One region of the Kluyvera sp. CHPC 1.2972 genome, then DNA from elsewhere that is predicted to be linked to it. Evidence: predicted binding sites of a transcription regulator. Region 1 holds the regulator's gene; the other holds the start of a gene.
What was found. Region 1 encodes LexA, which represses DNA repair genes until DNA is damaged. Its sites were predicted from a motif close to TNCTGTATGTACATACAGNA; they were not measured.

Region 1 (16,437 bases):
GTTTTTTGTTCGCCTCGCCCACCACCAGCAGCCGAACCTCTTCGGAAGTGTTGTTGATAAAGGTATGGCAAACGCCAGTTCCGGCAGGAAAGCCAACGCTATCCCCTGGCTGGAGCTTCCACAGATAGCCGTTGATCCACGCCTGCGGGTAGCCCTCCAGCACGTAGATAAACTCCTCTTCGTCGCTCTCCGCATGCGGATAAGAGGTGCGACGGCCTGGCGGGAGGCGCTCGTGGTGAATACCGAGATGTCGCAGCCCCAGCGCGCGGGCCAGCGGCGCACCTATAGCAAAAAGTTCATTGCTGTCGGGGTAGGTGGAGTCATCTGGTCCTTCAACATCATGCCAATGGCGAATGCAATCGGGTCTTTTCATCATTTTTCATCCTGAGTGTGAAGTACGCCTGCTATAACACACCTATAGTACACCTGCGGAAACTCGGTGTTTCCGGCATAACATGATAAAGTAGGGGTTTGTTTCACCCGTAACCCGAGGACGCCAATGGATAAGACCACTACGCAAGAACTGTTAGCGCAGGCTGAAAAGCTGTGTGCGCAACGCGGCGTGCGCCTGACTCCGCAACGTCTGGAAGTGCTGCGTCTGATGAGTCTCCAGGAAGGGGCCATTAGCGCCTACGACCTGCTCGACCTGCTGCGCGTTAAAGAGCCGCAGGCTAAGCCGCCGACCGTCTATCGCGCGCTAGAGTTTCTGCTCGAACAAGGTTTCGTGCATAAGGTGGAATCCGCTAACAGCTATGTGCTCTGTCACCTGTTCGATCAGCCCACCCATACCTCCGCCATGTTTATCTGCGATCGCTGCGGCGTGGTGAAGGAAGAGTGTGCGGAAGGGGTGGAAGACATCATGCACGCGCTGGCGGCCAAAATGGGCTTCGCTCTGCGCCATAACGTGATTGAAGCACACGGGCTGTGTTCAGCCTGCGTGGAAGTGGAAGCGTGCAGCGCTCACGAACACTGCCATCACGACCATACCATTCAGATTAAAAAGAAATCCCGCTAACGGGCGTTAAGCAGGGGGAGCGTACTTCCTTGTACGCACGGGCAGGAGGACGTTATTACCAGCGGTGGTTGTGGCGTTTATCCCAGCTATCCACCTCTTTTTCGGCCTGATCTTTCGCGTAGCCGTAGCGTTCCTGAATTTTACCGACCAGCTGATCGCGTTTGCCTTCGATCACCGTCATATCATCATCGGTCAGTTTGCCCCATTGCTCTTTCACTTTACCTTTAACCTGTTTCCAGTTACCGCCGACTTCGTCTTTATTCATCATCGAATCCTCGATCGTCAGTGAGTGAATAGCAAAAGCGATGTTTCAGGAAGACATCTTTTTCGCTAAGCGTGAGACTAATTGTAGTCAGTCATTCTGGTGCCGTTTCATTATTCGGAATCTTTAACCATACTGTCAGGCAAACCAGCTGTTGTTTTTCCAGTGACGACGCCAGATAAAGGCCAGCGCCAGACCGCGCAGCGCAAGAAATACGGCGAGCGCCAGCCACAACCCGTGGTTGCCAAGCAGCGGCAGCGCAAGCATGGTAAGCGCAAACCCGGCGGCGGCCACCGCCATGCTGTTACGCATCTCCGCGCCGCGAGTGGCACCGATAAACATGCCGTCCAGCAGATAGCACCACACGCCGATCACCGGCAGCACCGCTTGCCAGAGCACGTAACGATCGGCCAACTGCTGCAGTTCAGGCAGCGAGGTTAGCAGCGCCACAATATGCTCACCCAGAAGGGCGTAAATCAGCGCAAACGCCAGCGCCACGACGCCCGCCTGGCGGCATGCCGCGCGCCAGACTTCCAGCAGCTTACTGCCGTCGCGCGCACCATAGGCCTGCCCGGAATGGGCTTCCACCGCATAGGCAAAGCCATCCAGCGCGTAGGCGGTGAAGGTCAGCATGGTCATCAGCACGGCGTTCACCGCCACCACTTCGCTGCCCAGCCGCGCGCCGAAGACGGTTACCGCACCGAAGCAGAGCTGGAGCAGCAGCGAGCGCAGCATGATGTCGCGGTTGAGCGCCAGCAGGCGGCGAAAATCGCCCTGCCAGGCCGTTTTCAGCATCGCCCACGAGATCCCGCGCATCACCAGCACCTTACGCGCCATCCCCAGACCCACCAGCAGTGTGGCATATTCGGCGATCGCCGTTGCCAGCGCCGCGCCCTGCACGTTCATGTGCAGTCCCATCACCAGCCACAGGTCGAGCACGATATTCAGCACGTTACCCACCACCAATAGCACGACCGGTGCGCGGGCGTACTGCACGCCCAGCAGCCAGCCGAGCAGCACCAGGTTCGCCAGTGATGCGGGGGCACTGAGCCAGCGGATATCGAGGAAACGCCGCGCCTGCTCCAGCACTTCTCCGCTGCCGCCAACGATGGAGAGCGCCAGGTTTATCAGCGGCGTTTTGAAAAGAATGATCAGCAATCCTGCCCCCAGCGCTAACATCAGCGGCTGTACCAGCGCGCGAGCCAGCGCCTGCGGATTTTTTGCGCCAAACGCCTGCGCCGTGAGCCCGGTAGTGCTCATGCGCAAAAACAGCAGCAGCATAAACAGGAAGCTGGTTGCCGTGGCGCCTATCGCGACGCCTCCCAGATAGACGGGACTATCGAGATGGCCAATAACGGCGGTATCCACCAGCCCCAGCAGCGGAACGGTAATGTTGGAGAAGATCATCGGCAGCGCAAGGCGCCACAGCGCCTTATCGGCGTGAGTAAGTAGCGGCATGAGTTTTGACCAGAACGAAAAAAGGCTGCGATAGCGGAAGTATCACAGCCATTAGTATGGGGAGAGAGTTACAGCCACTCGCCGTTGCGGATAACGCCAACGGCCAGTCCTTCGATGGAGAAATTCTGCTGACGCAGATCGACCACGATAGGTTTAAATTCGCTGTTTTCCGGCAGCAGTTCGACGACGTTACCCTGTTTTTTCAGGCGTTTTACCGTCACTTCTTCATCGATACGTGCGACCACAACCTGACCGTTACGTACGTCCTGAGTTTTATGCACGGCCAGCAAGTCGCCATCCATAATACCGATGTCTTTCATCGACATACCGCTCACGCGCAGCAGGAAGTCGGCGCTTGGCTTAAACAAGGACGGGTCAACCTGGTAGTGACCTTCGATGTGCTGCTGCGCCAGCAACGGTTCACCCGCCGCGACGCGGCCTACCAACGGCAGCCCCTCTTCTTCTTCTACCAGCAGGCGGATACCACGAGAAGCGCCTGAGACAATCTCAAGGACGCCTTTACGCGCCAGCGCTTTCAGGTGCTCTTCAGCCGCATTCGGGGAACGGAACCCCAAACGCTGAGCAATTTCCGCACGCGTTGGCGGCATGCCCGTCTGGCTGATGTGATCCCGGATGAGATCAAACACCTCTTGCTGCCTGGTCGTTAACGCTTTCATTCCGCCCCCTGGGTGTATATACAGTTATGCTGTGAGTATATACAGCTACTGGCTATTTTGGAACCATAAAACTCACGAAATCAGGCAGTTTTCACCGCTTTAGTGAAAATGTGACCACAGCAGGGTCGCCCAGGTGAACACCGCCACAAAAATGGACAACAGCACCGCCGCTGAACCCATGTCTTTCGCCCGACCGGAGAGCTCGTGATAGTCAGAACCGATACGGTCAACGACCGCTTCCAGTGCACTATTGAGAATTTCCACTATCATCACCAAAAGGACGGATCCGATGAGCAGGACACGGGTGATGGCATCAACATCCAGCCAGCAGGCGATAATAATCGCGATAACAGAGGCAACGCCTTCCTGGCGGAACGCCGCTTCATTGATCCACGCCGCGCGGAATCCTTTCCAGGAATAGCCCGCAGCTTTGATAATTCGGGTAATCCCAGTGGTATTATTGGCCATCTCAAGAACCTTTTTTGTTTTTACGTCAATGACAATGCGTGTTATGAGGCGGTAGAACAGAAATTTCACCGACTTTCTGATATTCTTGCCGCGCATTTGCATGATTAACCAGAGGCTTTACATCGTTTATGTCCGGCTGGCCACGAATTTACTACAAATTACTGAATTTACCATTAAGTGTTCTGGTAAAAAGCAAGTCTATTCCGGCACAACCTGCCCAGGAATTGGGGCTTGATACGTCGCGCCCGATTATGTACGTCCTGCCTTATAACTCTAAGGCTGACTTGCTGACGCTGCGCGCTCAGTGCCTGGCGCACGATTTACCCGACCCGCTTGAACCGCTTGAGATCGACGGTACGCTGCTGCCGCGCTACGTCTTTATCCACGGCGGACCGCGCGTGTTCACCTACTACACGCCGAAAGAAGAGTCGATCAAACTGTTCCACGACTACCTCGATTTGCACCGCAGCAATCCTGAGCTGGATGTGCAAATGGTGCCGGTGTCGGTGATGTTTGGTCGTTCTCCTGGTCGCGAGAAAGGTGAGGTTAACCCACCGCTGCGCATGCTAAACGGCTTCCAGAAGTTCTTTGCCGTATCCTGGCTTGGTCGCGACAGCTTTGTCCGCTTCTCGCCTTCCGTCTCTCTGCGCCGCATGGCGGACGAACACGGTACCGATAAAACTATCGCTCAGAAACTGGCTCGCGTCGCGCGTATGCACTTTGCCCGCCAGCGTCTGGCGGCGGTCGGCCCGCGTCTTCCTGCTCGTCATGACCTGTTCAAGAAGCTGCTGGCGTCAAAAGCTATCGCCAAAGCAGTAGAAGACGAAGCGCGCAGCAAGAAAATTTCCCACGAGAAAGCGCAGCAGAACGCCATTGCGCTGATGGAAGAGATCGCGGCGAACTTCTCCTACGAGATGATTCGTCTGACCGACCGTATCCTCAGCTTCACCTGGAACCGTTTGTACCAGGGCATTAACGTTCACAACGCCGAGCGCGTACGCCAGCTGGCGCACGACGGGCATGAAATTGTCTATGTGCCGTGCCACCGTAGCCACATGGACTACCTGCTGCTCTCTTACGTGCTCTATCACCAGGGGCTGGTGCCGCCGCACATTGCTGCCGGTATCAACCTGAACTTCTGGCCAGCAGGTCCGATTTTCCGCCGCCTGGGCGCTTTCTTTATTCGCCGTACCTTTAAGGGTAACAAGCTCTATTCCACCGTTTTCCGCGAATACCTCGGCGAGCTGTTCAGCCGCGGTTATTCCGTGGAGTACTTTGTGGAAGGCGGGCGTTCCCGTACCGGTCGTCTGCTGGATCCGAAAACCGGCACCCTGTCGATGACCATTCAGGCGATGCTGCGCGGCGGTTCCCGTCCTATCACTTTGGTGCCGATTTACATCGGCTACGAACACGTGATGGAAGTGGGTACCTACGCGAAAGAGCTGCGCGGCGCGACCAAAGAGAAAGAGAGCCTGCCGCAGATGCTGCGCGGCTTGAGCAAACTGCGTAATCTGGGCCAGGGCTACGTCAACTTCGGCGAACCGATGCCGCTGATGACCTACCTGAACCACCATGTGCCGGAGTGGCGTGAGTCTATCGACCCGATCGAAGCCGTGCGTCCTGCCTGGCTGACGCCGACCGTCAACAAGATGGCGGCCGAGCTGATGGTGCGTATCAACAACGCAGGCGCGGCGAACGCCATGAACCTGTGCTGTACCGCGCTGCTGGCTTCGCGTCAGCGTTCGCTGACCCGCGAGCAGCTAACTCAGCAACTGGATTGCTATCTGGCGCTGCTGCGTAACGCACCGTATGCGCCTGATGCGACGGCACCGACCTCCTCTGCCAGCGAGCTTATCGATCATGCGCTGCAGATGAATAAGTTCGAAGTTGAGAAGGACACCATCGGTGACATCATCATTCTGCCGCGCGAGCAGGCGGTGCTGATGACTTACTACCGCAATAACATCGCGCATATGCTGATCATGCCGTCACTGCTGGCGTCGATTATGACCCAGCATCGCCAGATTTCGCGTGAACAGGTGCTGAGCATTATCGATACGCTGTATCCGATGCTGAAAGCCGAGCTGTTCCTGCGCTGGGATCGCGCGGAACTGCCAGCGGTTATCGATACGCTGATTGCGGAGATGGTTCGTCAGGAGATGCTTACCGAACACAACGGCGAGCTGCGTATCAACGCTTCCCACTCCCGCACTCTGCAGCTGCTGGCTGCCGGTGCACGCGAGACATTGCAGCGTTATGCGATCACCTTCTGGCTGCTGAGCGGCAATCCGTCGATGAACCGTAGTACACTGGAGAAAGAGAGCCGGACGCTGGCTCAGCGTCTCTCCGTGCTGCACGGTATCAACTCGCCGGAGTTCTTCGATAAAGCGGTGTTCTCTTCACTGGTGTTAACCCTGCGCGATGAAGGCTATATCAGCGACAGCGGCGATGCCGAACCGGAAGAGACGATGAAGGTGTACCAGATGATGGCAAGCCTGATTACCTCAGACGTGCGCTTGACGATTGAGAGCGTGACGCAGGAAGAGGCGGCGCAGTAAAAACAAAAATCCCCGGCTGAGACCGGGGATTTTTTTATGTTTGATATCGTAGCCCGGACGAGGCGACACGCCGACTCCGGGAAGGCTCAGAGCCAATCCCGGCGGCACTTCGCTTGGCCGGGCTACGGTTTCAATGGCTGTATCAGATCTGCCAGTAACTCATCGCCAGGCCAATAAACAGCACCAGCCCCACATAGTTATTGTTCAGAAACGCCTGGAAGCAAGGCCCGCGTTCGCGGTGGCGAATCAGCTTCTGCTGGTAAACGAACAGCGCGCCAGCAATCAGGATTGACCAGTAAAATTCCCAGTGCAGGCCGTTCAGCCAGCCGATAAGCGTCATCAGGCCCAGCACACCGGCCTGCAGAATGCCGATAATCAGACGGTCGTTATCGCCGAATAGAATCGCCGTCGATTTAATGCCGATTTTCACATCGTCGTCACGGTCAACCATCGCATACTGCGTGTCGTAGGCGACCGCCCACAGAATGTTAGCCAGCAGCATCAGCCAGCAGCTCAGCGGCAGCGTTTCGCTCACGGCGGCAAAGGCCATAGGGATAGACCAGCCGAACGCCGCGCCAAGCACCACCTGCGGCAGATGGGTATAGCGCTTCATAAACGGGTAAACCCACGCCAATGCCAGCGCGGCAATCGACAGCAGAATAGTCATGGTGTTGAGGGTCAACACCAGTATGAAGGAGAGCAGCACCAGCACGATAAACAGCGTGCGAGCCTCTTTCTCCGACACCGCCCCGCTCGGCAGCGGTCGATTAGCGGTGCGTTTTACGTGGCCGTCAAATTTACGATCCGCATAATCATTGACCACACAGCCCGCGGCGCGCATCAGCCAGACGCCAGCGACAAACACTGCCAGGATCCACAGCGGCGGCACGCCTGGGGAAGCCACCCACAGCGCCCACAGCGTCGGCCACAGCAGCAATAGCGCGCCAATCGGTTTGTCCGTACGCATGAGTCGATGGTAAGCGAGCAGCTTATTCGACCTAAGACTCCACTCCATTTTTCTTCTTCCTCTTAGTACAGCGGCGATGCGGGCAAAAAAAGCTCCGTCAGTAGCAGCGGTTTGCCGCTCAGACGCAGGCGGGAACGTCGCCCCCACAGCGCATCATGACACCCTATTTCGATAAAATCCCGGGTCAACGTCGATGACGTAAACAGATAGCGCCCGAGCGGCGTTTGCCCAAGCCTCTGTAGCGCCAGTTCCGGGCCGCACAGCGTCGACTCCGGTACCACGGTGCGCCCGGCAAGCCAGGGTTCGTCGCCCACGCACAATAATATTTCTCGCAGCCAATAGCGAGGTTCATCCGGCAGCAAGTGCTGCTCACCGTCCAGCGCGTCCGGGCCCACGAAGGCTTCATTCAGCAGCGTGACGCTAACGGGTTTCCCGAACTGCTCAAACCGTTTGGTCATGGAATCTTCCAGCATCAGCCAGTCACGCTGTGCCGATTCAAGCGGGGGAATGACGTCAAAATAGCGCAGCGCGCGGAGTTGCGTCAGTGCGGGGTGCGACATGCCTGTCTCTCCAATACATAACTTCTGGCTATTGTATCGCAGAACACAGCGGGAGGGGGTGCAGGAATGGTCAAATACGATCATTAGCGCAACAGCAGTGCAACAGTTTTGTGTCACGCTATGGAGGGTAGAAAAATGGCGTGCCCGGATGGGCACACCAAAAGGCTTCGCCTAAACATCAGCGCTGTGGGGAGAACTTACCCCTTGCCTTTTACAGCGCCGATAAAGGTGGAACGAGCAGATTTCGAGCCCAGGCGTTCGGCTTCATTCATCAGCTTCAGGGCTTTGTCGATATCCCCTTTCGCTACCGCCTGCTTAATACCGTTGTTGAAGTAGGTTTCCGTGTCATCCAGCATTGGCTCTGCTTTCGCCGCTGGAGCGGCAACTGGCGCAACCACCGGGGCGGCAGCAGGCGCACTATAGGCCGGTGCGGCGGTGTTACCCACGGTGACCGGTGCCGGACCGGAGGAGCCAAACAGTGGGCCGACCAGCACGCTGGAGCTACTGTTGGTTTTGACTTTCAGCTTCACGAGGCCGTCAGTGGTATGTTTCGCCACCGGGTCTGGAATATCCGGTACCGCATTGCCGGTGCCTTTGGCATAGGCTTTAGCCGGATCCAGCAACGTCGTGGTCTGCTGGAGATCTTTTTCAGTGGTAAAGACCAGGACGTACAGCTTCTGCTGGCCTAAGGCTGGGGTCAGGCGCATGACGCCTTCCAGACGGTCGGCGCTCATCACGCCCGGAGCCTGATAGGTAAAGTAGCTGCTTGGGAAGTAGGCAGAAGGCGTCATGTTCTGATCGAGAATCAGCACGTTCGGCGCAAAGACGTTAGTTTGTTTGTTCACTTCGCTGGTCAGCGTCAGCGTGATTTCACCAATATTGGCCGGCACGCTGTAGGCCACGACGTTACCGGTGATCCCCGGTACATTCAGGCTCTGACCACCGGTAGAGATTTGGGTGGACTGCACTTTCGATTGGTCGACCGGCGTCCAGGTCAGTTGCTGGAGAGCCGAGGTGGGGATAGTGGGTGCGGCGCTGGTGTTTTGCGGCACATAGTTGACGTCCGCAAGGCTGATACCCGGAACGCTCGCCAGCAATCCAGCGGATAAGCACAGAGCAACGAGACTTTTTTTCATTTTCATTATGATGACCTCAGAAATCGTCGGTCTAGCGGTAGCCAGGCAATAGCGCGCTAAACCTTACGGAACAGAGGGGCTTTCGCCCCTCGTCAGTTTATTGCTTCAGGTTAGTGCTGAATTACCACCAGATTTCCATCTGAGCACCGAAGGACCACTCATCGCTGTCGCCACGGCTGGTGTTAGAAAGGTTGGAGTTGCTAGACACCGCGTAACGGGACACGCTGTCGCCATTCTTCACATAGCCCCAGTTTTCATCCCACTTCGCGTAAGTTGCGAACACGCGAATTGCTGGACGAGACCAGATGCTGTCGCCCGCCTGCCACTGTTGCGCCAGGGTGATTTTGTACTGGTTGTTGCGATCGCCAGTCTGCTGAGATTTCACGTTGTCATAGCCAACTTCCAGCAGGGTGCTCATGATTGGTGTCCATTTGTACATAGGACGCACACCAACGGTGTACCATTCAGTACCCAGGTTGTTATCCAGATCGATGTTCTGGTACATACCGACGTACATCAGGTCCCATTTATCACCCAGAGAGATTGCACCGTGGTCCAATACGCGCCACAGGCTGCCGTTGTTGTTAACAACGTTCGGATAGGTAATGCCGCCAACGGTGAAGGAAGGAGCGCTGTTAGTGCCCTGAGGAATACCTTTACCTTGGGTGGTCATTGCGTCAGTTGCGTACTGCAGTACAAACTTGTTGTAGCCTTTCAGCATGCTCTGGGTATGTTCAGCGGTGAACATCCAGCCATCTTTAGAAGCATCATCAGCAAAGCTATAACCATCGGTGTGGTTAGCACGACCGTAGTCAGCACCCAGTTCCAGCACGCCGTCCGGGTTAGTTTGCAGACCAGCTAAACGAACGTCGAAGACGTCGTTCGCGGTGTCTTTAGATGCGCTATAGGTGTTGTTGCTGCTGAAGATGTAAGAACCGCCCGCTTCCTGAGAACGGGTCGCTGCCAGAGACAGTTTACCGAAGCCCAGGTCAACGTTTTCGATACCGGCACCAGGACCAGAAATATCCCAGTAGTAGAAGTCGATCATGTGAACGTCATGACGCTGGTAGAAGCGCTTACCGGCCCAGATGGTGGAACCTGGCAGCCAGTCAATCAGGTTTTTACCCTGGACGTTCGCTTCACGGAATGCAGGGTCGGTACCTTCCCAGTCGTTCTGCTGTGCTACGGAGTAGGCCACGTTGGTGTCGAAGTAGAAGCTCTTATCGCCCTCTTTCCACACTTCCTGACCCAGTTTTAATTCGGCGTAGGTTTCACATTCGTTACCGAGACGGTATTTACTTTGTGCACCGGTTGCCTGGAAGCACTGTTGTTCACCGCCGCTGCCCGTCCAGCCAATGCCGGAACGCGCGTAACCATGGAAATCTACAGCCATTGCCTGAGCAGACATAATGCCTGCTGCGACGGCAACCGCCACGGGGAGTTTGCGCAGAGTAATCATCATTCTATCTCCTGAGATCATTGCTTTTCTTGAACATTCCACCCTTCTCGCCTTATCGCTGGCGACGTAAGAGCTTCATGTTTGTTTTGTTTTATGGGACTTCTTTAAACGCCTGGCTCTTTGTGCAGCCGACGACATGCGGTGCCATCCTCACGGAACAAATGGCAGCGCTCTGGCGGCAAGCCGATAGCGAATGTGGCTCCCTCTTCAACCAACACCACGTCGTTCTGGCGGTAGACCAGGTTTTGACGGATGGCAGGGATCTGGATATGAATTTGCGTTTCGTGACCAAGCTGCTCGACAACGTTGACCACCCCCTCCAGCGTCACATCGGCGATGTGGCTCGGCAGCAGGTGTTCCGGGCGAATGCCCAGCGACATGTTGGCGCCAACCTGAACGTTGTTACTCTCCACCGGCAACCAGATCTGCTGACGGTTCGGCAGCTCGACCTGTACCTGCTCGATGGCGGTGGCGGTGACTTTGACCGGCAGGAAGTTCATCTTCGGTGAGCCAATAAAGCCCGCAACGAAGCGGTCTGCCGGGTAGTGATACAGTTCCAGCGGTTTCCCGACCTGCGCGACGCGACCGGCGTCCAGCACCACGATTTTGTCGGCCAGCGTCATCGCTTCGACCTGATCGTGGGTGACGTAAATCATCGTGCGGCCTAACCGTTTGTGCAGACGGGAGATTTCAATACGCATCTGAACGCGCAGCGCGGCGTCCAGGTTAGACAGAGGTTCATCCAGCAGGAAGACGCGCGGCTCGGCCACCAGCGTACGACCAATCGCCACGCGCTGGCGCTGACCGCCGGACAGGGCTTTCGGTTTACGTTCCAGAAGATGGGCTAACTGCAGAACTTCGGCGACCTGGGTCACGCGCTGGTTGATAATCTCTTTTTTGGCACCAGCCAGCTTCAGGCCAAAGGACATGTTTTCGGCGACGGACAGATGGGGATACAGCGCGTAGGACTGGAACACCATGCCCACCCCGCGTTCGGCAGGCGGGATATCGTTCATGCGGGTTTCACCGATGAACAAATCACCGCTGGTGATGGTTTCGAGGCCCGCGATCATACGCAGCAACGTCGATTTACCGCAGCCGGATGGCCCGACAAACACCACGAACTCCCCTTCCTGGATGTCGAGGTTGATATCTTTTGATACCACCACGTCGCCCCAGGCTTTCGTTACATTGCGTAGCTGTACGTTCGCCATGCCCTTCTCCCTCGTTACAACTTGTCACCAACAGAAACACTCAAGATGGGCTGACTATGCCGTACACATCCATTTGGTGAATCCTCCACCCCCCCGGTTTTTTATGGGGGAGGAGACGGGAGGATGAGAAGGGACGCTCTGCCCCCGATGACATCTCATCAAAACGAAAATCGTGATGGGGCTTGCAAAAAACGGCGCTTTTTTTTGTGCGCCAAGACGCATAACGGGGATTTATGTTACGGAGATCACACTACAGACCCCTAGGGCGTAGACCCCAGGAGGATGGAAAGGGGTTGCTAAAAAAGGAAACTCATCGACGTTAAACCACCTCTGTGTATCCACGAGTACATCACCTAGAAAGGACGGGATATATGAAAATTAAAACTGGCGCTCGCATCCTCGCGCTGTCCGCATTAACCACGATGATGTTTTCCGCCTCTGCCCTGGCAAAAATTGAAGAGGGAAAGCTGGTTATCTGGATCAACGGCGACAAAGGCTATAACGGCCTGGCCGAGGTAGGTAAGAAATTTGAGAAAGACACGGGGATTAAAGTCACCGTAGAACACCCGGATAAACTGGAAGAAAAATTCCCGCAAGTTGCCGCGACCGGCGACGGCCCGGATATCATCTTCTGGGCACATGACCGCTTTGGCGGCTACGCGCAGTCTGGCCTGCTGGCAGAAGTCACCCCGGACAAAGCGTTCCAGGACAAGCTCTATCCATTCACCTGGGATGCCGTTCGCTACAACGGCAAGCTGATCGCTTACCCAATCGCGGTTGAAGCGCTGTCGCTGATTTACAACAAAGACCTCGTGCCAAACCCACCGAAAACCTGGGAAGAGATCCCTGCGCTGGATAAGACGCTGAAGGCGAAAGGCAAATCTGCGCTGATGTTCAACCTGCAAGAACCGTACTTCACCTGGCCGCTGATTGCTGCCGACGGTGGTTACGCGTTCAAGTTTGAAAACGGCAAGTATGACGTGAAAGACGTGGGCGTGGACAACGCTGGCGCGAAAGCGGGCCTGACCTTCCTGGTTGATCTTATCAAGAACAAGCACATGAACGCGGATACCGATTACTCCATCGCGGAAGCAGCCTTCAACAAGGGCGAAACGGCGATGACCATCAACGGTCCGTGGGCGTGGTCGAATATCGACAAGAGCAAAGTCAACTACGGCGTTACGCTGCTGCCAACCTTCAAAGGCAAGCCGTCTAAACCGTTCGTTGGCGTGCTGAGCGCCGGTATCAACGCGGCAAGCCCGAACAAAGAGCTGGCGAAAGAGTTCCTCGAAAACTACCTGCTGACCGACCAGGGTCTGGAAGAAGTGAACAAGGACAAACCGCTGGGCGCCGTTGCGCTGAAATCTTTCCAGGATACCTTAGCGAAAGATCCGCGTATCGCGGCCACCATGGATAACGCCCAGAAAGGCGAAATCATGCCGAACATCCCACAGATGTCTGCATTCTGGTATGCCGTTCGTACCGCTGTCATCAACGCCGCAAGCGGTCGTCAGACCGTCGATGCAGCGCTGAAGGACGCGCAGGGTCGTATCACCAAGTAATGTTTTTATCCCCTCTCCCTCAGGGGGAGGGGAAAAGCTCAAACGCTGTAGAGGAAGATCCCCATGGATGTCATTAAAAAGAAACATTGGTGGCAAAGCGACACGCTGAAATGGTCAGTGATTGGTCTGCTGGGCTTGCTGGTGGGTTACCTTGTAGTTTTAATGTACGCACAAGGGGAGTACCTGTTCGCCATCATGACGCTGATCTTAAGCTCAGCGGGCCTGTATATTTTCGCCAACCGTAAAACCTACGCCTGGCGCTACGTTTACCCTGGCATGGCCGGGATGGGGCTGTTCGTCCTGTTCCCCCTGATTTGCACCATCGCCATCGCCTTTACCAACTACAGCAGCACCAACCAGCTCACCTTTGAACGCGCCCAGCAGGTGCTGATGGACCGTTCTTATCAGGCGGGCAAAACCTACAACTTCAGCCTGTTCCCGGCGGGTGATGAGTGGCAGCTGGCCCTCACCGACGGCGAGAGCGGCAAAAATTACCTCTCCGACAACTTTAAGATTGGCGGTGAGCAGAAGCTGCAGCTGAAAGAGACGGAAGCACTGCCGACCGGCGAGCGCGCGCAACTTCGCGTGATCACCCAAAACCGCCAGGCGCTGAACCAACTGACCGCCGTGCTGCCGGATGAAAGCAAAGTCACCATGAGCTCGCTGCGCCAGTTCTCCGGCACCCAGCCGCTCTACACCCTGGCCGACGATGGCCTACTGACCAACAACCAGAGCGGCGTAAAATACCGTCCTAACAACGACGTGGGCTTCTACCAGACGGTGAACGCCGATGGTTCCTGGGGCGATGAGAAGCTGAGCCCTGGCTACACCGTCGGCATCGGCTGGGACAACTTCACCCGCGTCTTCACCGACGAAGGCATCCAGAAGCCGTTCTTCGCTATCTTCGTCTGGACGGTGGTCTTCTCGGTACTGACCGTCATTCTGACCGTCGCCGTCGGTATGGTGCTGGCCTGCCTCGTACAGTGGGAATCACTGAAGGGCAAAGCCATCTACCGCGTGCTGTTGATTCTGCCGTACGCCGTACCGTCGTTTATCTCGATTCTGATTTTCAAAGGGCTGTTCAACCAGAGCTTTGGTGAAATCAACATGATGCTGAGCGCGCTGTTCGGTATCAAACCGGCCTGGTTCAGTGACCCGACCACCGCGCGTTCGATGATTGTGATCGTCAACACCTGGCTCGGCTACCCGTACATGATGATCCTGTGCATGGGCCTGTTGAAGGCAATCCCGGACGACCTGTATGAAGCGTCGGCAATGGATGGCGCTGGCCCGTTCCAGAACTTCTTCAAGATTACGTTACCGCTGCTGATTAAGCCGCTGACGCCGCTGATGATCGCCAGCTTCGCCTTTAACTTTAACAACTTCGTGCTGATTCAGCTGTTAACCAACGGCGGCCCGGACCGTCTCGGCACCACCACACCAGCCGGCTATACCGACCTGCTGGTGAGCTATACCTACCGTATCGCCTTTGAAGGCGGCGGCGGCCAGGACTTCGGTCTGGCGGCAGCGATTGCGACGCTTATCTTCCTGCTGGTCGGTGCGCTTGCGATAGTGAACCTGAAAGCCACGCGCATGAAGTTTGATTAAGGGAGACTCGAACATGGCTATGGTACAACCCAAATCTCAGAAACTGCGTCTCTTTACCACGCACCTTCTGCTGCTGATTTTCATTGCGGCGATTATGTTCCCGCTGCTGATGGTTATCGCCATTTCACTGCGCGAAGGTAACTTCGCCACCGGCAGCCTGATCCCGGAGAACATCTCCTGGGAGCACTGGAAGCTGGCGCTGGGCTTCAGCGTTGAGCACGCCGATGGGCGCGTAACACCGCCGCCGTTCCCGGTCCTGTTGTGGCTATGGAACTCGGTAAAAATCGCCGGTATCACTGCGATTGGCATCGTGACGCTCTCCACCACCTGTGCCTATGCGTTTGCCCGCATGCGCTTCCCGGGCAAAGCCACGCTGCTGAAAGGGATGCTGATTTTCCAGATGTTCCCAGCGGTACTGTCGCTGGTTGCTCTGTACGCGTTGTTTGATCGTCTGGGCCAGTACATTCCGTTTATCGGCCTGAACACCCACGGCGGCGTGATCTTCGCCTACCTCGGCGGTATCGCGCTGCACGTCTGGACAATTAAAGGCTACTTCGAAACGATTGATGGTTCTCTGGAAGAAGCGGCAGCGCTGGATGGCGCTACCCCGTGGCAAGCATTCCGTCTGGTTCTGCTGCCGCTGTCGGTACCGATTCTGGCGGTGGTGTTCATCCTGTCGTTTATCGCCGCGATCACCGAAGTTCCGGTTGCATCACTGCTGCTGCGTGATGTGAACAGCTACACCCTGGCCGTTGGTATGCAGCAATACCTCAACCCGCAAAACTACCTGTGGGGTGACTTTGCCGCGGCGGCCGTACTTTCCGCTATCCCGATTACCGTGGTCTTCCTGCTGGCGCAGCGTTGGCTGGTCAATGGCCTGACGGCCGGGGGCGTGAAGGGCTAATTTTCATCAGCAATGCCACTGCTATTATCCTCAACTTGAACGAACCCTAACTTGTGACTGTTTGGCGCTCCTATGGAGCGCCTTTTTTTGTCGCAGGTATCGGTAGGCTCCGAGCCGTTCCCGGCGGCGCTTCGCTTGGCCGAGCTACAGGGAAGTGATGTTTGTAGGCCCGATAAGCGCAGCGCCATCGGGCAACTTACTCCCGCTTCAACCGCTTCGAGTTACACAGCCACAGCGTAATCACCAGCAGCAGAATGGCGGCAGAGTAAATCAGCACGTCCAGCGGTGATTTATGGTCAACGATAATCAGCCGCACAATCGCCGTGATGCCGATATAGACAAAGTAGCGCAGCGGGAAGTGAAAGCCCGACTGGAAGTACTTCACAATCAGGGCGATAAATTCAAAGTAGAGGAAGTAGACCACCAGCCCTTCCACCAGCTCGTACTTGCTGGTGCTCTCAGGAGCGAACAGGACATCCGCCAGATGTAGCGTCTCTTTACCGAGGAAAACGACCAGGATCAGGCCAAGACTGAGCAGACCCAGGTTCAGTACGGTCTGCAGAATGGTGGAGATAAACTCAACGCGTGG
Region 2 (16,437 bases), on a different contig from region 1:
CAGGCATTAAGCGAACGTCGGGAGGCCCAGGCCTTTCGTTCACGCCAGCCTTTGGAACAAGGTGCAGGTCGCTGGCTGGTGCGCGGTGAACGTCGTTACTGCAACTTTTCCAGCAATGACTATCTTGGCCTCAGCCAGCATCCGCAGGTGATCCACGCCTGGCAGCAGGGGGCAGAGCAGTATGGCGTGGGCAGCGGTGGGTCCGGGCATGTGACCGGCTACCACCAGGCCCATCGACGCCTTGAAGAGCAACTGGCCGACTGGTTGGGCTATGACCGCGCGCTGCTGTTTATCTCCGGTTTTGCTGCCAATCAGGCGACGATCGCCGCACTTGCCGGGCGTGAAGACCGGATCGTGGCCGATCGTCTCAGCCACGCGTCGTTGCTTGAAGCCGCCACGCTAAGCCCGGCGCAGCTGCGCCGCTTTCAGCATAATGACAGCCAGCATCTCTCCAGGCTGCTGGCGGCCCCCATCGACGGTCAACAGTTGGCCGTCACTGAAGGGGTGTTCAGCATGGATGGCGACGGCGCGCCGCTGGCGGATATCGCTGCGGCTGTGCGCAACGCTAACGCCTGGTTGATGGTCGATGATGCGCACGGTATTGGCATCAACGGCACAAACGGACGGGGGAGTTGTCAGCAGCAGGGCGTTCATCCTGAGCTGCTGGTGGTGACCTTTGGCAAAGCGTTTGGCCTGAGCGGTGCCGCGGTGCTGTGCAGCCATGACGTGGCGGATTACTTTGTGCAGTTCGCCCGCCATCTGATTTACAGCACCGCCATGCCGCCCGCCCAGGCGGTTGCGCTACAGGCGGCGCTGGCCGTGATTCAGAGCGATGACGGCCAGCAGCGACGTGAAAAGCTGGCGCAGCACGTTGCCGCGTTCCGTCACGGCGCACAGGGGTTGGCTTATACCTTAACCGACTCACAAAGTGCGATTCAGCCGCTTGTCGTCGGCGATAACCAGCACACCCTCAACCTGGCCGATCAACTGCGGGAGCAGGGCTGTTGGGTGACGGCGATTCGCCCGCCGACGGTACCCGCAGGGACGGCACGCTTGCGCTTAACGCTGACCGCGGCGCATGAAGCGCAGGATATCGACAGACTGCTGGAGGTGTTGCATGGCGACCGTCAATAAACAGGCGGTGGCGGCGGCGTTTGGCCGTGCGGCGGCGCACTACCATCAGCACGACGAGTTACAGCGTCTGAGCGCACAGCAGCTGCTGTCCCAGCTGCCGTCGCGGGCGTTTGACCGCGTGCTGGACGCGGGCTGTGGGCCGGGTAGCTACAGTCGCTACTGGCGCGACAAAGGCTGCCATGTGACGGCGCTGGATCTCTCAGCGGAAATGCTTGAGCAGGCGCAGCGTCAGCAGGCGGCAGACCGCTATCTCCAGGCCGATATCGAAGCTATTCCGCTACCTGCCGGTGGTTTTGATCTGGTGTGGAGCAATCTGGCTATTCAGTGGTGCAGCGATCTCCACGTGGCGCTGGAGGGGCTATATCGCCAGCTTAGCCCCGGCGGCACGCTGGCCTTTACCACGTTGACGGCAGGCTCACTGCCAGAGCTGAATCAGGCCTGGCGTGCCGTTGACCAGCGTCCACACGCCAACCGTTTTCTTCCCGAGACGGCGCTGCAGGAGGCACTAGTTGGCTACCACTGCCGCAGCGTTGCCACCTCTATCACGCTGGCCTTTCCCGATGCGCTGAGCGCCATGCGTTCGCTGAAGGGTATTGGCGCGACGCATCTCCACGAGGGACGCAGCCAGCAGCCGCTGACCCGCAGCAGGCTTCAGCAGCTTCAGCTGGCGTGGCCATCTCAGGCGGGAGGATTCCCGCTGACCTACCATCTTTTTACAGGAGTGATCTCGCGTGACTGAACGCTTTTATGTAACCGGTACTGACACCGAAGTCGGAAAAACCGTCGCCAGCACCGCGCTGCTCCAGGCGGCAGGTTCACTTGGGCGGCGTACCGCGGGGTATAAGCCGGTTGCTTCCGGCAGTGAAATGACCGCCGACGGTTTGCGCAACAGCGACGCACTGGCGCTGCAACGCAACAGCGTGCTGCCGTTACGCTATGAGCAAGTGAACCCGTATACTTTTGCCGAGCCGACCTCTCCGCATATCGTCAGCGCCGACGAGCAGCGGCCTATCGAGGCCAGCGTGCTTTCCGCTGGGCTGCGCGCGCTGGAGGCCGAAGCCGACTGGGTGCTGGTGGAAGGGGCCGGTGGCTGGTTTACGCCGCTCTCGCCAACGCTGACGCTGGCGGATTGGGTGAAGGCAGAACAGCTGCCGGTCATCCTGGTGGTGGGCGTGAAGCTTGGTTGCATCAACCACGCGGTGCTGACCGCGCAGGCAGTACAGCAGGCAGGGCTACGACTGGCGGGCTGGATTGCCAACGATGTGACGCCACCAGGGCGTCGCCACGCAGAATACCTCAGCACGCTCCAGCGAATGCTTCCCGCACCGTTGCTTGGAGAGATCCCATGGCTTGGCAATGACGTTGAATCCCAACCACTTGGGCAATACCTTGACCTGAGCGCCCTGTAAGCCGCTTTTCTGGCACGCCTTTTTCATCTTCATTCGTAAGCGCTAACCCGAAGATAACGTAAGGAAATCGCTCATGTTGATGGACAAAATGGGCGTGCCTTTTCGCTGATAAATATCAAAATCGACGATAAAATATTTTTTTGCTTTCCCGTTGACACGCCGTTGCGCAAATCGCCGGGTGCCGGGGGATAGGGGCTAGCGGCAGTTATCCACTATTCCTGTGGATAACCCTGTGTATTAGAGTTAGAAAACCTGCGGTAAACGAGAGAACATGCGGCCTGCGCCTGAATTGATGCGAAACGCGGCTTTTCGATGTTTTTTATAAATTTCAATAAGATAAATAAAAGCAATGGCGTAATAAAAAGTGCTGCGGATTGCCATAAAACTTTCATGACCTATATTGACAAATGTTAAAAGAGAAAAAATTTTGGGGATAACCTTATCAGGCTGGTGTTTTATCTTGTCAGAGGATAAATTTCAGCCGCTCTTGCGTGCCGTTGCCCCAGGAACACGAAATACAGTAAGTGATTACTGTTTTTATATCCAGTATTTTTTATTGGCAATTCGGCAGGCGGCGAGTAGAATTAATCTCCAGCCCGGCCCATTCGTCATCAGGTAGCGTTGTCCATGAGTAAACCCTTCAAATTGCATTCTGCGTTTAGTCCTTCAGGCGACCAGCCTGCTGCCATTTCACGCCTGAAAGAGGGGCTGGAAGACGGCCTGGCGCACCAGACGCTGTTAGGCGTAACGGGGTCGGGGAAAACCTTTACCGTCGCCAACGTGATTGCTGACCTTCAGCGTCCGACGATGGTGCTGGCGCCGAACAAAACGCTGGCCGCCCAGCTGTACGGCGAAATGAAAGCGTTCTTCCCGGAAAACGCGGTGGAGTACTTCGTCTCCTACTACGACTACTACCAGCCGGAAGCGTACGTCCCAAGCTCGGATACCTTCATCGAAAAAGATGCTTCGGTGAACGAACACATTGAGCAGATGCGTTTGTCTGCCACCAAAGCGCTGCTCGAACGCCGTGACGTGGTGGTGGTGGCCTCGGTGTCCGCTATCTACGGTCTGGGCGACCCTGACCTGTACCTCAAAATGATGCTGCACCTGACGGTGGGCATGATTATCGACCAGCGCTCCATTCTGCGCCGTCTGGCGGAATTGCAGTACACCCGCAACGATCAAGCGTTCCAGCGCGCGACTTTCCGCGTGCGTGGCGAGGTTATCGACATCTTCCCGGCCGAATCTGACGATTTGGCGCTGCGCGTTGAGCTGTTTGACGAAGAGGTGGAACGCCTTTCGCTGTTTGACCCGCTGACCGGCCACGTTGATTCGACCATTCAGCGCTTTACCATCTACCCGAAATCGCACTACGTGACGCCGCGCGAGCGTATTGTGCAGGCGATGGAAGAGATCAAAGTGGAGCTGGCGGACCGCCGCAAGGTGCTGCTGGCGAATAACAAACTGCTGGAAGAGCAGCGCCTGAGCCAGCGTACGCAGTTTGACCTCGAAATGATGAACGAGCTTGGCTACTGCTCCGGCATTGAAAACTACTCGCGCTTCCTCTCCGGGCGCGGACCGGGCGAGCCGCCGCCAACCCTGTTTGACTACCTGCCGGCGGACGGCCTGCTGGTGATCGACGAATCCCACGTCACCATTCCCCAGATTGGCGGCATGTACCGCGGCGACCGCGCACGCAAAGAGACGCTGGTGGAGTACGGCTTCCGCCTACCGTCGGCGCTCGACAACCGTCCGCTGAAGTTTGAAGAATTTGAAGCACTGGCGCCGCAGACTATCTACGTGTCGGCGACGCCGGGCAACTATGAGCTGGAAAAATCCGGCGGCGATGTGATTGATCAGGTGGTGCGTCCAACCGGGCTGCTTGACCCGCTGATTGAAGTGCGTCCGGTTGGCACGCAGGTAGACGACCTGCTGTCGGAAATTCGTAAACGTTCGGTGATTAACGAGCGTGTGCTGGTGACCACGCTGACCAAACGTATGGCGGAAGATCTGACGGAATATCTGGAAGAGCACGGTGAGCGGGTGCGCTACCTGCACTCTGATATCGACACCGTGGAGCGTATGGAGATCATCCGCGACTTGCGTCTGGGCGAGTTTGACGTGCTGGTGGGGATCAACCTGCTGCGTGAGGGCCTCGATATGCCGGAAGTCTCGCTGGTGGCGATTCTGGACGCCGACAAAGAGGGCTTCCTGCGTTCCGAACGCTCGCTGATTCAGACCATCGGTCGTGCGGCGCGTAACATCAACGGTAAAGCGATTCTCTACGGGGACAAAATTACCCCGTCAATGGCGAAAGCGATTGGCGAAACCGAGCGCCGTCGTGAGAAACAGCAGCGCTATAACGAAGAGCACGGCATCGTGCCGCAGGGGCTGGTGAAAGACGTTGTCGATATTCTGGCGATGGGCGAGGGGCTGGCGAAAACCAGGGCCAAAGGTCGCGGTAAGTCGAAGACCGCGGTCACCATCGTCGAGCCGGATGTCCAGGCGCTGACGCCAAAAGCGCTGCAGCAGCAGATTACGTCGCTGGAAGCGCAGATGCTCAAACACGCGCAGAACCTGGAGTTCGAAGAAGCAGCAGAGATTCGCGACCGTTTACACCAGCTGCGTGAGCTGTTTATCGCGACATCGTAAATATCGGGTCGATCCGATGTAGCCCGGGCGAGGCGTTTACGCCGACCCCGGGGCCGCACGACCGCTCAACGGGCACTATTTATCTGAATTGCGGCAGCCATCACGGGCCGGGAACCAGCCTTAAGGTTCGCTTAATATAATCTACTGATACTATCCGTAAAATTATTGAGGGTAGTGTTATGTCGAATCTGAACGTCCAACAGCTGTTCACCGTGCTCGTCTCTGTTGCCATCGTTGCCGGCTTTGTTTGCCACTGGATGCTCACCTTCTGAAGCGCCTTAGCGCTTCGTCGGTTGAAACTCTACCCATGCCCGCGTCCCGGTTGCAGTGTCGCGGTTTTGTAAAAAGAACGCCGCCTCATGCAGCTGGGCGATGCGCGTAACGATACTCAACCCCAGACCAATACCGCCATATCGGCTGTCCATGCGCACAAACGCCTGGCTCAGTTCGCCCACCTTCGACTCATCAATCCCTGGACCTTCATCTTCCACGACCAGCATCGGTCGCACGCCCTGAACCAGCGACAGCGTAATCGCTGACGTTTTTGGACTATAGCGATGGGCATTCTCAACCAGATTTCGCAGCAGCAGGCGCAACAGCGTGGCATCGCCGGGAACGGTCACCGTTGGTGTCGGTTCGGCAATCACCAGCGTTTGTGCGCGTGTTTCCAGCATCGTTTCCAGCTCGCCCTTCAGTGGCTCAATCACATCGCTCAACAGATTCACCTGCTGATAGCTCCCCGCCGAAAACGACTGTCCGACGCGGGCAAGCAGCAGCAGTTGCGCCACGCTATCGGTCATCTGGTCCAGGCGCTGTACTAACGGGGACAGGTTGAGCTTCTGGGTTTTCTCCAGCAGTTCAAGGTGCAGCTTTAATCCAGCCAGCGGCGTACGCAGCTCGTGGGCGACGTCGGCGGTAAACAGACGCTCTCGGTTAAGCGTCTGCGTCAGGTTATCAACAAGCTGGTTGATAGCGTTGGTCACCGCCTCGACTTCCACGGTGGTCTGCTGAAGAAAGATTGGCTGCAAATTCCCCGGCGTCCGTGAATCCAGCTCTTGTTGCAGGTCGGCCAGAGGGCGGGTGATCCGCTTTACCGCCTGCAGGCAGAGGAAGAGCGCAAGGCCAATGATCAGCATGCTGGGCACCAGCAGGCTGGCAATCGCTTCACGCACCTCGTGGCGGATGTGCTTGGCGTTGTTGTGGTTATGCATCAGCATCGCCACTTCCAGCTCAATCTGCTCTTTGCTCTCATGCCAGAGCCAGAACACGCTAATGAGCTGGCACACCACCAGAATCACGCCAATGGTGAGCAGCAGCTGATGCCGCATTGGCCACTTGCGGATGGAAAATAGCGCCATGCCTTACTCCGCTTTGCTTATCGCGTTAACCAACTGGTAGCCAAAACCGCGCACGGTGCGAATCCGCGCTTTACCCACCTTGTCACGCAGATTATGGATATGCACTTCCAGCGTATTGGTCGCCGGTTCGTTATCCCAGTTGTAGATATCGTTGTAGAGGATCTCGCGGTGTACCGGGCTGCCCGCTTTCAGCATCAGGCGTGAAAGCAGGGCGTACTCTTTCGGCGTCAGCTCCAGCAACTCTTCATCAAGCCAGACCTGACGACGGGTGACGTTAAGACGCAGATTCTCAACCGTAATTTCGTTATCGCCCTGGTTGAGGTTACGTCGCAGCAGGGCGCGAATGCGGGCATTCAACTCTTCCAGCGCGAATGGCTTCACCAGATAGTCATCTGCACCGGTATCCAGCCCCATCACGCGGTCTTCAAGCGTATCGCGGGCGGTCAGAATCAGCACCGGCACGCTCATTTTTTCCTGACGCATACGGTTGAGGAAGTGCAGGCCGTCTTCGTCTGGTAGACCTAAATCCAGTACTACCAGGCTGTAATGCCCGTTAGCCAGGCTCAACGCCGCCTGCTGTGCAGTGGCGACGCCGTCGCAGGCGTAGCCTTCGCTCTGCATTGCCAGAATCAGCCCCTGCAATAATAGGGTGTCATCTTCCACGACTAATATTTTCATCTGCTGGCCTCTATTTACAGGTGGCTAATATATCATCCGCTGCGCGATATTCCTGGGTCTCTACGCCCGTTAACCCCAGCATTGTAGAGAACAGATTATCCTGCGAGTAGTCATTTTCTTTGGCCTTTTGCTGCAGGCAGGCGTAATTAACGCCATAGCGCTGCTGATAATCATCAGATAACCATAACAGCATCGGCACGTGTTTTTGCGTTTCCGGGGCAATGGAATAAGGCAGCCCATGTAAATAAACGCCGTTTTCACCCAAAGATTCACCGTGGTCGGAAAGGTAAACCAGGCTGGTGGTGAATTTATCCTGTTTGGATTGCAGTAATTTTATCGCTTTATCAACAATATGGTCGACGTACAAAATCGTGTTGTCGTAGCTATTTTTCAGCTGTTCCTGGCTACAGGACTGAATTTCGCTGGTGTCGCAGGTTGGCGTGAAACGACGGAATTCCGGTGGATAACGGTTGTAATAGGTCGGACCGTGGCTGCCAATGGTGTGCAACACGATGACGCCGTCACCCTGCATACTATCAATGGTTTTTTCCAGGTCATGGAACAGCACATCATCGTAACATTCGCCGTTGATGCACTGCCCTGGCAGGTTCAGCGCGGTGACATCCTGATGCGGAACGCGGTCGCAGGCACCTTTACAGCCGCCATCGTTATCGTTCCACTGCACCTGAATCCCGGCACGCTGAATAATATCCAGCAGCCCTTCCTGGTGGTGTGCTAATGACTCGTCATAACCGGTGCGTGGCATATTAGAGAACATGCACGGAACCGAGACCGCAGTGGCCGTCCCGCAGGACGCCGTTTTTGGGAAATAGACAACGTTATCTTTTGCCAGCAGCGGGTTGGTTTCGCGTTCGTAGCCGCCCAGTGAGAAATTAGCGGCGCGCGATGTTTCGCCGACGATTAATATCGTCAGATTTTTACGTGGGCCGTTTTTCATCACCGCTTTTTGTTTGGCATCTTCACCAATTTTCACCAGCGGCAAGTTGTCCATCTCATGGTGGAAATACCAGGAGTTCATGGCCACAATGCTGTTAGACGGGTTAAGCGATTTCACCAGCTCTTTATTATTGCGGAACAGCGACGCGTAATCTTTATAGAACAGGCCAGCGACCAGAAGGATTAACAGCACCGATACGAGAACGGTGCCCGCACGCATTATTGTGCCGCGCCATACGCTCGGTGCGGGCTTAATTTTGATCCACCAGGCCAGCGCAATAGAGAGCAGTGCGGTAAAACCAAGCACCATAATCATCTGCCCGGAGAGCAGGGCGTAGCTTTCCGCAGGGGTGGTATCGAGAATATTGGTAATCATCGAACGGTCGACAATGATGCCGAAGTTCATCATGAAATACTGCGCGCTGGCGCTGAGCAAAATAAACAGCGTTGCGGCGACTTTCTCTAAGCGAATCACCGAAGCCAGGGCCAGCAAAATGGCCATCACCGCAGAGGCGACCACCGGCATGGAGAGGAACACCAGCGCGTTGTGCAAGCCGTCGACCGGCAGCAATGTAAAAGCCTGGCGATAGAAAGCGATATTCAGCGCCAGAGCGATGTACAGCGAAAACAGGATGATGTAGGTCAGTCGGCTGACGGTAGGACGATGGCGAAACAGGCGAAGCATAACGTTGAACCCAAAGAGATTGATGCTCGCTATGCTGCCTGACGTTTTTTAAGACAACCTTAAGATTTTAAGGAAACGCGACCAAAAGCCTGGAGTGCCTCTTCCAGTGCGGCACGTAGCAACTGGCGATCGTGGCGATACGGAATATCGCTGGCCTCAAGCGGCTGCTGAATGACCAGTTTCCCCTCTACGCCACTGATATCGGTTTTGGGGCCAGCAATCACGGCATCGATAACGGGTTTGCCAATGTAGTGCTCCAGCAGGACAAGGCGGTCGCCAAGGGTTAAGTGGCCTGCGGGGCTGTGCTCCCGGCCGAGGTTTTCAATGTAAACCATTTGTGCCGGGGTGCGGCGCAGCGCCTGGGCAATCTCCGGCAGCAGCAGAATAGGCAGCAGGCTGGTGTAAAAGCTGCCGGGGCCAATCAGAATCAGATCCGCCTCGGCGATAGCCTGTACTGCCTCGCGGGTCGCGGAAACCGACGGCGTTAGCATCAGCTCCTGCGGCGGCAGCGCAAGCTGATCGATATTCACTTCGCCGTAGATTTCATGCCCCTCGCTATCGATCGCCATTAAATCGACCGGCTGCTCGGACATGGGAATCAGTGAAGCCTCAACTTTCAGCAGATTTCTTATTAAATTGATCGCCTCTAAAGGCCGCACGCTCAGGTGGTCTAGCGCCTTTAACATCAAATTTCCGAGGTTATGTCCGGAAAGTTCTCCGTTACCGCCAAAACGATACTCAAACATCGTCGAAGCAACGCTGGGTTCGGTAATTAACTGATTAAGGCAGTTACGCATATCGCCCCAGGCGATGCCGCCTTCCGAACGACGGATACGCCCCGTTGAGCCGCCGTTATCGGTGGTGGTGACAATGCCGGTCAGGCGAGAACCAAGGGTGGAGAGAGACGACATCACGCGTCCAAGTCCGTGCCCGCCGCCGAGCGCCACAACGCGGTCGAGATCGGCAAAAGTGCGATTGCGCATACAACTTCCTTATGTCTGAAAAACCTGCTTACATTAGCCTAACTACCTCTAAAAGACGATGCTCCACCCCCAGCAAAATGACGTATATCAATGCAAAAACGTGATTTTTACGTATTCTGTAGGGAAAGTGCACGATAGGCTCGCTATATACAAGTTTATATAGCGAAAGCGAAAATGGCGAAACCTTTATTCTCGCGCTACTATTCGGCATAACATGGTTCAGTCATCCTGCTATGCAGGTTGAACAACACACTCTAGCCTCTGCGCCTAAGTTGAAAAATACGGCGCTTTGGCCGCAACAGCCAACGCTGTTGCCAGGGCGAAGGAAGAAATGATCTCGCCTCCCGTATTTGGAAAGGTGTCTATGGCTTCACAACTCACTGATGCGTATGCACGCAGCTTCTACTATCTGCGTTTGTCGATTACCGACGTATGCAATTTTCGCTGCACCTACTGCCTGCCAAACGGCTACCAGCCTAATGGGGTCACCAATAACGGATTTCTGTCTCTGGACGAAATTCGCCGGGTGACGCGCGCCTTTTCGGCGCTGGGTACGGAAAAAGTCCGTCTGACCGGCGGGGAACCCTCGCTGCGTCGCGACTTTACCGACGTCATCGCCGCTGTGAGAGAGAATGCCGCTATCCGCCAGATTGCTGTGACTACCAACGGTTACCGCATGGCGCGCGACGTAGCGGGCTGGCGCGATGCGGGCTTAACCGCGATTAACGTCAGCGTCGACAGTCTTGACGCGCGTCAGTTTCACGCCATCACTGGCCAGGATAAATTCCGCCAGGTTATGGACGGCATCGATGCCGCCTTTACCGCGGGCTTTGAAAAAGTGAAGGTCAACACCGTGCTGATGCGCGATGTTAACCATCACCAGCTCGACACCTTTCTGGCGTGGATCAAACCGCGCCGCATTCAACTCCGCTTTATTGAACTGATGGAAACCGGCGAAAGCAGCGAGCTGTTCCGCAAGCACCATATCTCTGGCATGGTGCTGCGCGATCAACTACTCAAACGCGGCTGGATCCATCAAATCCGTCAACGCAGCGACGGCCCGGCGCAGGTCTTCTGTCATCCCGACTATGAAGGGGAAATCGGCTTAATTATGCCGTATGAGAAAGACTTCTGCGCCAGCTGTAACCGTCTGCGCGTATCGTCCATTGGGAAGCTGCATCTGTGCCTGTTTGGCGACGGTGGCGTTGACCTGCGTGAACTGCTGGCGGATGACGCTCAGCAGCAGGCGCTGGAAGCGCGTATTGCCGAAGCGTTAACCCACAAAAAGCAGACCCACTTCCTGCATCAGGGCAATACCGGAATTACGCAGAATTTGTCCTATATTGGTGGATAATTCCAAATCAAGGAGCACGTAAATGAGTCAGGTGAGCGCTGAATTTATCCCGACACGCATTGCTATTCTTACTATTTCCAACCGTCGCGGCGAAGAAGATGACACCTCCGGTCACTTCCTGCGCGACTCTGCCCAGGAAGCCGGGCATCAGATAGTCGATAAGGCCATCGTCAAAGAGAACCGCTATCAGATTCGCGCCCAGGTTTCCGCCTGGATTGCCCGCGACGACGTACAGGTGGTGCTGATTACCGGCGGTACCGGTCTGACCGATGGCGACCAGGCCCCGGAAGCGCTGTTGCCGCTGTTCGACCGCGAAATCGAAGGCTTTGGCGAAGTGTTCCGCATGCTCTCCTTTGAAGAGATTGGCACCGCCACGCTACAGTCCCGCGCCGTCGCCGGAATGGCGAATCGCACGCTGATTTTCGCGATGCCGGGTTCCACCAAAGCCTGCCGGACCGCGTGGGACAATATTATTGCTCCGCAGCTGGATGCCCGTACGCGTCCGTGTAACTTCCACCCTCATCTGAAGAAATAAACGATGTCGCAACTGACCCATATCAACGCGGCGGGTGAAGCCCACATGGTGGATGTCTCCGCCAAGGCAGAAACCGTTCGCGAAGCGCGCGCTGAAGCGTTTGTTACCATGCAGCCGGAAACCCTGGCGATGATTATCGAAGGCAGCCACCACAAAGGTGACGTGTTCGCCACGGCGCGCATCGCCGGTATTCAGGCGGCCAAGCGCACCTGGGATCTTATCCCGCTGTGCCATCCGCTGATGCTGAGTAAGGTGGAAGTTAACCTGCAGGCCGAGCCGGAACACAACCGCGTACGCATTGAATCGCTGTGTCGTCTGACCGGGAAAACCGGCGTCGAAATGGAAGCGCTGACGGCCGCCTCGGTCGCCGCGCTGACGATTTACGACATGTGCAAAGCGGTACAAAAAGATATGGTCATCGGCCCGGTTCGTCTGCTGGCGAAAAGCGGCGGCAAATCGGGCGATTTCAAGGCGGATTCCTATGATTAATGTGCTGTTTTTTGCTCAGGTCCGCGAGCTGGTGGGCACCGATTCGCTGGCGCTGACGCCTGAGTTTGCAACGGTTGAAGCGGTACGCCAGCATCTGGCGGCGCAGGAAGGGCGCTGGTCTCTGGCGCTGGAAGAGGGCAAGCTGCTGGCGGCGGTGAATCAGACGCTGGTGAGCTTCGACCATCCGGTTGCTGACGGCGACGAAGTGGCGTTTTTCCCACCGGTAACAGGAGGTTAAGATGAGCGAGACCCGAATTATCGTCCGCCACGAACGCTTCAGCGTTGGGGATGAATACCCGTGGCTTGCCGAGCGCGACGAAGATGGCGCGGTCGTGACCTTTACCGGCAAGGTGCGTAATCACAATCTGGGCGATAGCGTCAAAGCGCTGACCCTGGAGCACTATCCGGGCATGACGGAAAAAGCGCTGGCGGAAATCGTTGATGCCGCGCGCGAACGCTGGCCGCTCGGCCGCGTGACGGTCATCCACCGAATCGGTGAAATGTGGCCAGGCGAGGAGATTGTGTTTGTTGGGGTGACCAGCGCGCACCGCAGCAGCGCGTTTGACGCTGGCGAATTTATCATGGACTACCTGAAAACCCGTGCACCGTTCTGGAAGCGTGAAGCGACGCCGGAAGGTGAGCGCTGGGTCGAAGCCCGCGATAGCGATAAACACGCTGCCGAGCGCTGGTAAGCCGTGAATGTGATACGCTTAGAATAAGTTCTACTCACACTCAGGAGAAAGTCATGGAACGATTCCCTCGGTCCGATTCCATTGTGCAGGCGCGTAGCGGTCTGCAAACCTATATGGCTCAGGTATACGGCTGGATGACCTGCGGGTTGCTGCTGACGGCGTTTATCGCCTGGTATGCGGCAAATACTCCCGCGGTGATGATGTTTGTCTTTTCCAGCAAAATTACCTTCTTTGGGCTGATCATCGCGCAGCTGGCGTTGGTGTTCGTGCTTTCGGGCATGGTTCAGCGTCTTAGCGCAGGCATGGCGACTACGCTGTTTATGCTCTATTCAGCGCTCACCGGGCTGACGCTATCGAGTATTTTCATCGTCTATACCTATTCGTCCATCGCCAGCACCTTCGTGGTGACCGGCGGGATGTTCGGTATTATGAGCCTGTACGGCTACACCACGAAGCGTGACCTGAGCGGCTTTGGCAACATGCTGTTTATGGCGCTGATTGGTATCGTACTGGCGTCGCTGGTGAACTTCTGGCTGAAAAGCGATGCGCTGATGTGGGCGATTACCTACATCGGGGTGATTGTGTTTGTGGGCCTGACCGCCTACGACACCCAGAAGCTGAAAAATATCGGCGAGCAGATTGACGTTCGCGATTCGTCGAACCTGCGCAAATACGCCATTCTTGGCGCGCTGACGCTGTATCTCGACTTCATCAACCTGTTCCTGATGCTGCTGCGTATTTTCGGTAACCGCCGCTAAATGCCTCCCCGGCGTCGCTGCGCTCGGCCGGGCTACAGACTCGAATTTGTAGCCCGGCCGAGCGCAGCGACGCCGGGAATCTCACCTAATCCCCTGCATTTTCCTCTTCGTTAAATGAATGTTTAGGCACAATTCATCACTCTGTTGGTGAAAATAGTGACAACAGCGTCACAAAAAGCACCACTATTACGGAATTTTCCGTAGACTTGAGTACTCTGAATAAGCGAATAAAATTCTTCAGGAGAGAAGCCATGAAGTGGCAACAACGAATTCGTGTCGCAACGGGACTCAGTTGCTGGCAGATTATGTTGCATTTACTGGTCGTCGCCGCACTGGTGATGGGCTGGATGGGCGGCGCGCTGGTACGCGTTGGCCTGGGGCTCTGCGTGCTGTATGCCGTGACCGTCGTATTGATGCTGGCGCTGCAGCGCCACCCTGAGCAGCGCTGGCGCGCGTTCGCCGACGTGCTCGAAGAGTTAACCACCACCTGGTATTTCGGCGCGGCGATGATTGTCGTCTGGCTGTTGTCACGCGTGTTGCACAATAACTACCTGCTGGCGCTGGCCGGGCTCGCTATCCTCGCAGGCCCAGCCGTGTTCTCGCTGCTGGTGAAAGAGAAAGCCTCAGGCGATCTTGCGGCGAAACATCGCGTACGCCACTGATCCCGTCGTGGCCGCTATAAACAGTAGCGGCCACAAACTCCCCCAGATAATTGACAAACTCGCATCCTTCAAATAGATCTGCTTGGTGATATCGGTAAAGTGACGAATCGGGTTTATCCACGTCAAATGCTGCAGCCACAGCGGCATGTTCTCCACCGGCGACACGTACCCTGAAAGTAGAATCGCGGGCATCATAAAGACGAATACGCCGATAAACGCCTGCTGCTGGGTTGAGCACAGCGACGAGATAAGTAGCCCGAAGCCCACCAGCGAGAGTCCGTAAATCACCATCGTAAAGTAGAACAGCGCCAGCGACCCGGCGAAGGGGATCTGATAGGCCCAGATCCCGACCGCCAGCACGATGCTTGCCTGGAAGGTTGCCACAATCAGCGCGGGCACCGCTTTGCCGACGAAAATTTGCCAGGTGGCCAGCGGGGAGACCAGTAGCTGGTCAAGCGTGCCCTGTTCGCGTTCACGCGCCACCGACAGCGAGGTAACGATCATCACGCCGATGGTGGTGATCATGGCGATCAGCGACGGCACCACGAACCATTTGTAATCGAGATTAGGGTTATACCAGTTGCGTACCACCAGCTCGCTATTATTGGGCTTCGCTTTCCCCTCCAGCAATTCCTGCTGATAGTTTTTGACGATCTGCTGGAGATAGTTAGCGGCAATCTGGGCGCTGTTCGAGTTGCGCCCGTCGAGCAGCAGCTGCATCGGCGCGGTCTGGAACGTGTCGAGATTACGGGAAAAATCGGCCGGGAAGCGCACCAGCAGCAGCGCCTTCTGGGTGTCGATGGTCGGCTGGATCTCCTGCGGGCTTTGCAGCAGCAGAACGTGGGTAAACGCTTTGGCGCGGGCAAAGCGCTGGGTCAGCTCCACCGAGTGCTTGCCGTTATCTTCGTTATAGACGGCGATGGTGGCGTTGGTCACCTCCAGCGTGGCGGCAAAGGGGAACAGTAGCACCTGGATCAGCACTGGCATGATCAAAATGGCACGCGTCTGCGGCTCGCGCAGCAGCGACTGTAGCTCTTTGCGGATAAGCGTCCATAAGCGGTACAGCATGTGAATTCTCCATTGTCCCCGGGGTCACTTCGTTCGCCCGAGCTACAGATAAAGGGTTGCCCGGGTGAGCGCAGCGACCCCGGGAAAGCATCAATCCAACCGACGTTTGGTTTTCATCCACGTCAGACCAATAAACATCACCGCCGAGGCAATCAAAAACAGCGTGTTGACCATCAGCACCACCGGAATATTCCCCGCCAGAAACAGGCTTTGCAGGGTGCTGACGAAATAGCGCGCCGGAATGATGTAGGTCACCACGCGAATAGCCGCTGGCATACTATCAATCTGGAAAATAAACCCGGACAGCATAATCGACGGCAGAAACGCGGCGTTGAGCGCCACCTGGGCGGCGTTAAACTGGTTGCGGGTGATGGTCGAAATCAGCAACCCCATTCCCAGCGTGCTGAGTAAAAACAGGCTGGTGATGAAAAACAGAATCACCAGCGAACCGCGATACGGCACGCCGAGCACAAACACCGACACCAGCATACAGAGCAGCATCGCCAGCATGCCGAGGAAGTAGTAGGGGATAAGCTTGCACAGCAGCAGTTCGACGCGGGTTACTTCGGTGGAGAGCAACGCCTCCATGGTGCCGCGCTCCCATTCGCGGGCGATCACCAGCGAGGTCAGGATCGCGCCGATGACCGTCATAATGATGGTTATCGCCCCCGGAATAATAAAGTGCTGGCTGATGGCCGCTGGGTTAAACCAGTAGCGGGTTTGCACGTCGATAAGCGGTTCGAAGCTTTGTCCGTTGTCCTCGGCGCGCTGTTTCTGCCACAGCTGCCAGATCCCCTCGACGTAGCCCTGCACAAAGTTAGCGGTATTAGGCTCGCTGCCGTCGGTGATCACCTGAATCGGCGCATCGTCGCCGGGGCGGGCCATTTTCTTATCGAAATCGACCGGCACCACCACCAGGCCGCGAATGCGTCCGGCCTGCATCATCTCAATCAGCTGCTGGCGGTTGTCGCTGATGGTGGCGTCGATGTAGGGCGAGCCGGTGAGGGTATGGGTGAAGTCCAG

Region 2: the regulator LexA is predicted to act here: its motif matches at 3,073-3,092, upstream of uvrB (excinuclease ABC subunit UvrB).

The regions. Positions count from the first base shown of each region.
Region 1 is NZ_JAPKIB010000014.1:30,681-47,117, reverse strand. It holds gene V6944_RS18415 (cupin domain-containing protein) at 1-373, opposite strand, end outside; gene zur (zinc uptake transcriptional repressor Zur) at 500-1,015, shown strand; gene V6944_RS18405 (CsbD family protein) at 1,071-1,280, opposite strand; gene dinF (MATE family efflux transporter DinF) at 1,416-2,735, opposite strand; gene lexA (transcriptional repressor LexA) at 2,804-3,412, opposite strand; gene V6944_RS18390 (diacylglycerol kinase) at 3,512-3,880, opposite strand; gene plsB (glycerol-3-phosphate 1-O-acyltransferase PlsB) at 4,009-6,438, shown strand; gene ubiA (4-hydroxybenzoate octaprenyltransferase) at 6,581-7,453, opposite strand; gene ubiC (chorismate lyase) at 7,468-7,965, opposite strand; gene malM (maltose operon protein MalM) at 8,163-9,107, opposite strand; gene V6944_RS18365 (maltoporin) at 9,223-10,563, opposite strand; gene malK (maltose/maltodextrin ABC transporter ATP-binding protein MalK) at 10,665-11,774, opposite strand; gene malE (maltose/maltodextrin ABC transporter substrate-binding protein MalE) at 12,146-13,336, shown strand; gene malF (maltose ABC transporter permease MalF) at 13,400-14,944, shown strand; gene malG (maltose ABC transporter permease MalG) at 14,958-15,848, shown strand; gene psiE (phosphate-starvation-inducible protein PsiE) at 16,045-16,437, opposite strand, start outside.
Region 2 is NZ_JAPKIB010000016.1:55,558-71,994, reverse strand. It holds gene bioF (8-amino-7-oxononanoate synthase) at 1-1,134, shown strand, start outside; gene bioC (malonyl-ACP O-methyltransferase BioC) at 1,118-1,873, shown strand; gene bioD (dethiobiotin synthase) at 1,866-2,543, shown strand; gene V6944_RS19525 (hypothetical protein) at 2,787-2,924, opposite strand; gene uvrB (excinuclease ABC subunit UvrB) at 3,171-5,195, shown strand; gene pmrB (two-component system sensor histidine kinase PmrB) at 5,474-6,553, opposite strand; gene pmrA (two-component system response regulator PmrA) at 6,557-7,231, opposite strand; gene eptA (phosphoethanolamine transferase EptA) at 7,242-8,873, opposite strand; gene yvcK (uridine diphosphate-N-acetylglucosamine-binding protein YvcK) at 8,933-9,856, opposite strand; molybdenum cofactor riboswitch at 10,097-10,233, shown strand; gene moaA (GTP 3',8-cyclase MoaA) at 10,221-11,210, shown strand; gene moaB (molybdenum cofactor biosynthesis protein B) at 11,233-11,745, shown strand; gene moaC (cyclic pyranopterin monophosphate synthase MoaC) at 11,749-12,234, shown strand; gene moaD (molybdopterin synthase sulfur carrier subunit) at 12,227-12,472, shown strand; gene moaE (molybdopterin synthase catalytic subunit MoaE) at 12,474-12,926, shown strand; gene V6944_RS19470 (Bax inhibitor-1/YccA family protein) at 12,980-13,684, shown strand; gene V6944_RS19465 (YbhQ family protein) at 13,936-14,346, shown strand; gene V6944_RS19460 (ABC transporter permease) at 14,308-15,414, opposite strand; gene V6944_RS19455 (ABC transporter permease) at 15,505-16,437, opposite strand, start outside.